Regions from separate parts of the Agrobacterium tumefaciens genome, predicted to be linked through region 2. Evidence: predicted binding sites of a transcription regulator. Region 2 holds the regulator's gene; the other holds the start of a gene.
What was found. Region 2 encodes HrcA, which represses chaperone genes, less so after heat shock. Its sites were predicted from a motif close to GTTAGCACTCNCNNNNNGNGAGTGCTAAC; they were not measured.
Positions count from the first base shown of each region.

Region 1: groES (co-chaperone GroES) is a predicted target of HrcA. The motif match lies at 1,717-1,745, and genes of this name have one in related genera.

Region 1 covers NZ_CP039903.1:352,689-356,096, reverse strand. Annotated here, with positions in the region: gene CFBP6623_RS01795 (bifunctional riboflavin kinase/FAD synthetase) at 1-539, opposite strand, end outside; gene CFBP6623_RS01790 (TIGR01459 family HAD-type hydrolase) at 582-1,430, opposite strand; gene groES (co-chaperone GroES) at 1,802-2,098, shown strand; gene groL (chaperonin GroEL) at 2,173-3,408, shown strand, end outside.
Region 2 covers NZ_CP039903.1:3,299-6,706, reverse strand. Annotated here, with positions in the region: gene ptsN (PTS IIA-like nitrogen regulatory protein PtsN) at 1-427, shown strand, start outside; gene grpE (nucleotide exchange factor GrpE) at 509-1,144, opposite strand; gene hrcA (heat-inducible transcriptional repressor HrcA) at 1,258-2,349, opposite strand; gene rph (ribonuclease PH) at 2,486-3,202, shown strand; gene rdgB (RdgB/HAM1 family non-canonical purine NTP pyrophosphatase) at 3,220-3,408, shown strand, end outside.

The sequences.
Region 1 (3,408 bases), 350 kb from region 2:
TCGCCCTCGCACAGAAGCGAGCGGATACGGCTGGAGGACACGACATCGGCACCCTCGTCGCGGAAGGCATCCACCAGCGTCACGTCGAAGTCATGGCGCTTGCCGGCAGCCATCAGAAATGCCGGACCGCCTTCGCGGCCCTTGCCGAAATGGAAATCGAAACCGGTGACGACGGCGCTGGCGCCCAGCCAGTCGACCAGAATGGATTGGACGAATTCTTCCGCCGAGCGCTGCGAGAATTCCCGGTCGAAGGGATATTCGATGACGGAGCGGAAGCCGATGGCCTCGAGAATGCGCGCCTTCAACGGCGCGGGCGTGAGGCGGAAGACCGGCGTATCAGGGCGGAAGACGGAACGGGGGTGTGGTTCGAAGGTCAGTACCAGCGCGGGAACGCCACGGGCTTCCGCCAGCTCCAGTGCCCGGTCCAGCACCGCGCGGTGGCCGCGATGCACGCCGTCGAAATTGCCGATCGCGATGACACCGCCGCGAAGATTGTCCGGCAGCGGTTCCTTTTTTTCATTGCGATGAAAGACGGTCATGGCAGTCGATCCATATTTTACGCCGGCTTAAGCCAGACGTTCTTAGGCAAGGCGGGGCATCCACCAGCCGGGAGCCGCGCCCTGCCCCTTGAGATAGGCGTTGAGAAGTGCCTCGTCCGTCTGGCCATTCAGCGTATATTCGGCGGCGTGAATGCCGCCGCTGATATAAAGAAGGTTGAGGCCGCTCGCAATCGCGCCTTTCACATCCGTCGGCATGCCGTCGCCGATGGCGAGCACGCGATCCCTGGGGAATGCGCCGCGCACGTCTTTCGCCGCAGCAAGGCAGGCTTCATAGATCGGCGCGTGCGGCTTGCCGGCAATGCGGACCTCGCCGCCCAGCTGCTCATAATAAGCGGCCATGGCGCCGGCGCAGGGAATGATGCGCTCGCCGCGTTCCACCACCAGATCGGGGTTGGCGCAGATCATCGGCGCCTTGCGGGCGATGAAGCCCTTGAGCATCTCGGTATAATCCTCCGGCGTTTCCGTCTCGTCATCGAAGAAGCCGGTGCAGACGACGGATTGCGCCTCCGCCTCGCCGACCCGTTCGACATCGAGGCCCTCCAGCAGCGGCAGGTCGCGCTCCGGGCCGAGCAGGAAGACTTTTTTCGGGCCTTCCGCAATCAGCCCGCGGGTGACGTCGCCAGAGGTGATGATGCGGTCATAGGCTTCGTCCGGAACGCCGAGAACACGAAGCTGATCGATGACGCCGGGAGCGGGGCGCGGCGAATTGGTGATAAGCACCACGGTCTTGCCGGCCTTGCGCGCTTCCTGCAGCGCAACCGCCGCATCAGGGAAGGCGTTGACCCCGTTGTGCAGCACGCCCCAGACATCCGAGAGAATAACGTCGAACCCATCAGTGATTTCGCCGAGGGTGAGAATGCGATGGGCCATGAGAATGCTTTCCGGATGCGAGAAAAGGGTGTGCGTGACATCGCAAAGCGTAACGCCGATGGCAAGGAAAAAAGCGGCGCCGAGCCTGCCTGCGATCCATCCGCCACTGTGCGGACATAAAACCCCGCTAGGCCCGAAACGATGAGGAGTTGCCAAAAGGGTTGGTTTTCACCCGCCGGTCAGCGCATGGGAAATTTCTGTCATGGAACGCTGATAACCATAAGCCATGAAATTTTTCCGACAGGCCGTTCTTGACTCAAGCAGAAGGCCTCCTTATCTCGGCTTCGCTGGCACTCAAACAAGAAGAGTGCTAACACCCATCACGCGAGCCTCTGAAGGTTCGTGAAGTCATTTGATCGAGGGATTAGGCAATGACAAGCACCAATTTCCGCCCGCTTCACGATCGCGTCGTCGTTCGTCGCGTTGAATCCGAAGCAAAGACCAAGGGCGGCATCATCATTCCCGATACCGCAAAGGAAAAGCCGCAGGAAGGCGAAATCGTCGCCGTCGGTTCCGGCGCACGCGATGAGTCCGGCAAGGTCGTCGCTCTCGACGTCAAGGCTGGCGACCGCGTTCTGTTCGGCAAGTGGTCGGGCACCGAAGTCAAGCTCAACGGCGAAGACCTTCTGATCATGAAGGAAGCCGACATCATGGGCATCATCGGCTGATTTAGCCGAACCCGTCCTTCCTTAAATTTCAAGCCGGACCCGTTTCCGGCCATTCGAAACCAGGAGTTTTGAACATGGCAGCCAAAGAAGTAAAATTCGGCCGCACAGCGCGCGAAAAGATGCTCAAGGGCGTCGACGTTCTTGCTGATGCAGTGAAGGTAACCCTCGGCCCGAAGGGTCGTAACGTCGTTATCGACAAGTCCTTCGGCGCTCCGCGCATCACCAAGGACGGCGTTTCCGTCGCCAAGGAAATCGAACTGGAAGACAAGTTCGAGAACATGGGCGCACAGCTCGTTCGCGAAGTTGCCTCCAAGACCAACGACATCGCCGGTGACGGCACCACCACCGCAACGGTTCTGGCCCAGGCCATCGTTCGCGAAGGCGCCAAGGCAGTTGCTGCCGGCATGAACCCGATGGACCTGAAGCGCGGCATCGATCTTGCTGTTGCAGAAGTCGTCAAGGACCTTCAGGCCAAGGCCAAGAAGATCAACACTTCGGAAGAAGTTGCACAGGTCGGCACGATCTCTGCAAACGGCGAGCGTCAGATCGGCCTCGACATTGCTGAAGCAATGCAGAAGGTTGGCAACGAAGGCGTTATCACCGTCGAAGAAGCCAAGACCGCTGAAACCGAACTCGAAGTCGTCGAAGGCATGCAGTTCGACCGCGGCTACCTGTCGCCCTACTTCGTGACCAACCCGGAAAAGATGGTTGCGGACCTCGAAGACGCATACATCCTCCTGCACGAAAAGAAGCTTTCGAACCTCCAGGCCATGCTGCCGGTTCTCGAAGCTGTCGTTCAGACCGGCAAGCCGCTCGTCATCATCGCTGAAGACGTCGAAGGCGAAGCTCTTGCAACGCTCGTCGTCAACAAGCTGCGTGGCGGCCTCAAGATCGCTGCCGTCAAGGCTCCGGGCTTCGGCGACCGCCGCAAGGCCATGCTGGAAGACATCGCCATCCTGACCGGTGGTACCGTCATTTCCGAAGACCTCGGCATCAAGCTCGAAAACGTTACCCTCGACATGCTCGGCAAGTCGAAGAAGGTTTCGATCTCCAAGGAAAACACCACGATCGTTGACGGCGCCGGCCAGAAGTCCGACATCGAAGGTCGTGTTGCCCAGATCAAGGCCCAGATCGAAGAAACCACTTCCGACTACGACCGCGAGAAGCTGCAGGAACGTCTTGCCAAGCTCGCTGGCGGCGTTGCCGTTATCCGCGTTGGCGGTTCGACGGAAGTCGAAGTGAAGGAAAAGAAGGACCGCATCGACGACGCTCTCAACGCGACGCGCGCTGCCGTTCAGGAAGGCATCGTA
Region 2 (3,408 bases):
TATTCCCGCCCTCAAGGTGAATTCCAAAAAGCAATTGCTTCAGGAGCTGGCCGCAAAGGCAGCCAGAATTACCGGAGTCTCGGAACGGGAAGTTTTCGACGTCATCCTCCAGCGTGAAAAGCTCGGCTCCACTGGCGTCGGCCATGGCATCGCCATTCCGCATGGCAAGCTCGCCAGCATTCATCAGATCACGGGCGTCTTCGCGCGTCTTGAAACACCGGTCGATTTCGAAGCGCTGGACGACCAGCCGGTCGATCTGGTTTTCCTTTTGCTTGCGCCTGAGGGCGCCGGTGCGGATCACCTGAAGGCACTGTCTCGAATTGCGCGCGCCCTGCGCGACCCTGAACTGGTGGCTAAGCTGCGCGCCACCGATTCCGACACGGCAATCTATGCTTTCCTCAATCAGGAACAGGCGACGGCGGCATGATCCGTCGCCACTGATCTCAGGTTTTCATGACAATAAAAAACGCGCCTCAAGGGCGCGTTTTTTATTGCGGGAAGGAATGCCTCAGGCATCCTTTTCATTGAGAGAGGCCGTGCCGGGCTCTGCCGATGCGGCGGTTTCCGCCTTCGGGCCACCCTTGGCGACGCCGACCATGGCGGGGCGCAGGACGCGGTCGCCGATGGTGAAACCGGCTTGAATAACCTGAAGCACAGTGTTGTTCGGAACCGCCGGGTTGGGAATTTCGAACATGGCCTGGTGGAAGTTCGGATCGAACTTCTGGCCCTCGGCGTCGATCTTCTTGACGCCATGGCGCTCGAGCGTCGACAACATCGAACGTTCGGTCATCTCGACGCCTTCGATCAGGCCATTGAGACCGGCTTCGCCATTGGTCTTGAGCTCATCGGGAATAGCCTCGAGCGCGCGGCGAAGATTGTCGGAAACGGCGAGCATGTCGCGCGCAAAGCCGGCCAGCGAATAGGCCTTGGCGTCCTTGACGTCGCGCTCGGTGCGGCGGCGAAGATTGTCCATTTCGGCTGCGAGGCGCAGAAACTTGTCGCGCAGATCGGCATTTTCAGCCTTCAGCAGCTCGACCGGATCGGGTTCGGCGGCATCAGTCGGCTCTTCGCCGGCGAGCGCGGGATCGAGAAACTCTTCGGCGATGTCCGCGTCAGGTCCGGGCTTTTTTGTATCGTCGGTCATGACGTTCTCCAAATTTGAATATTGTTGGTTGCGCCCGATATCGAGCTTTGGCGGGCAAAAATCAAGGCTTGCGGCGAAAAGCTTGCCGCATTCTCTGACCTTGCGGGCTTGTCCTATCTTTGCTTCCGGGAAAGGCGGGCCATGATCTGGGCGGTATAATCGACCATGGGAACGATACGGGCGTAATTCAGCCGCGTTGGCCCGATCACACCGACCGCACCCACGACACGGTTGTCATCATCGCGATAGGGCGCAACGATGAGCGATGAACCGGACAGCGAAAAGAGCTTGTTTTCCGAGCCAATGAAAATCCTCACACCCGAGCCGCTTTCCGCAAGGTTGAGGATTTCGATGAGATTTTCCTTGCGCTCCAGATCATCGAACAGCAGGCGTACACGATCAATGTCTTCTTCGCCGGCCAGCCCTTCGAGCAGGTTGGAACGTCCGCGAACGATGAGGCGGCCGAGCTTGCCCTCCTCATTGTCACCCGCCCAGACGGCAAGGCCGCGTTCGATGAGATCCTGCGCCAGCGTGCCGAGTTCCGATTGCAGCTCCGCCCGCTGCGTCTGAAACTGGCCACGCAATTCCTGCAACGTCTGGCCGGAGAGATGGGCATTGATGAAATTGGCCGCCTCAGTCAATTGCGACGAGGAAATACCAGCCGGCAATTCGATGATGCGGTTTTCGACCTGATTGTGGTCGCCCACCAGCACCGCAAGCGCCTTGGTGGGTTCCAGCCGAATGAACTCGACATGTTTGAGGATGACATCGTTCTTGGCCGTCAGCACGAGGCCGGCGCCGCGCGACATGCCCGACAGCATGCGGCTCGCTTCCGTCAGCAGCCCTTCCAGCGATTGTTCGTGGCCGGCGACCGGGCCGATCTGCCGGTCGATATTCGCCCGCTCGTCGGCAGGCAGATCGCCCACCTGCATGAAGGCGTCGACAAAGAAACGCAGCCCCGTCTGGGTGGGCAGGCGCCCGGCGCTGATATGTGGCGAATAGATGAGGCCCAGTTCCTCGAGATCGCTCATGACGTTACGCACGGAAGCCGGCGAAAGCGACATCGGCAGCAACCGCGACAGGCTGCGCGATCCCAGGGGTTCGCCAGTGTCGAGATAGCCTTCGACGATGCGCCGGAAAATTTCCCGCGACCGTTCATCCAGCAGCAATGCCTGATCTTTTGAAAGCGGTGCTGAAAAACCCATCTCGTCCGTTCTTTGTCACCCAAATCTACTCTGGGCCAATATAATGCGTCGCGCCGCTGCGGCAAAATGGAAATTGGCTTTGCAAAAGCCCGGAGCGCACCTTAGAAGGCAGGAACCAACATGGAGAGTGGATCATATGCGGCCTTCAGGCAGAAAAACCGATCAGATGCGCAAGGTTTCCTTCGAGCGCAATTTCTCGAAGCACGCCGAAGGCTCCTGTCTGGTCAAATTCGGCGACACGCATGTGCTCGTCACCGCAAGCCTTGAAGAAAAGACGCCGCCGTGGCTGCGCAACAGTGGCAAGGGCTGGGTCACCGCCGAATACGGCATGCTGCCGCGCTCTACCCATGAGCGCATGAAGCGCGAAGCCGCCGCTGGCAAGCAGGGTGGGCGCACGCAGGAAATCCAGCGCCTAATCGGCCGCTCGCTCCGCGCCGTCGTTGATCTGCAGGCGCTCGGGGAGCGCCAGATCAGCATCGACTGCGACGTCATCCAGGCGGACGGCGGCACACGCACCGCCTCCATCACCGGCGCATGGATTGCCCTGCATGATTGCCTGAAGTGGATCGAAACCCGCAACATGATCAAGGTCGAGAAGGTTCTGAAAGACCATATCGCCGCGATCTCCTGCGGCATCTTCGCCAAGCAGCCGGTGATCGATCTCGACTATCTGGAAGACTCTTCCGCCGAGACCGACGCGAATTTTGTCATCACCGGCTCCGGCGGTATCGTTGAAGTTCAGGGAACGGCGGAAGGCGCGCCCTTCTCCGAAGAAGAATTCCTGACGCTGCTTGGCCTTGCCAAGGCAGGCTGCAGCGAGCTGGTCGCCCTTCAGAAGCAGGCAATCGCCTGAGCCGACAGGAAACCATGATGCGCAAGCTCGATACCAGAACGATCGTCGTCGCCAGCCACAACAAGGGCAAGATCGCCGAAATCGCCGATCTGATCGGACCTTTCGGCTTTTCCGCCAAATCGGCCGCCGAGCTGAATTTCGCAGAGCCGGATGAGACGGGCACGACCTTTGAGGACAATGCCGCCATCAAGGCGCTTGCCTCCGCC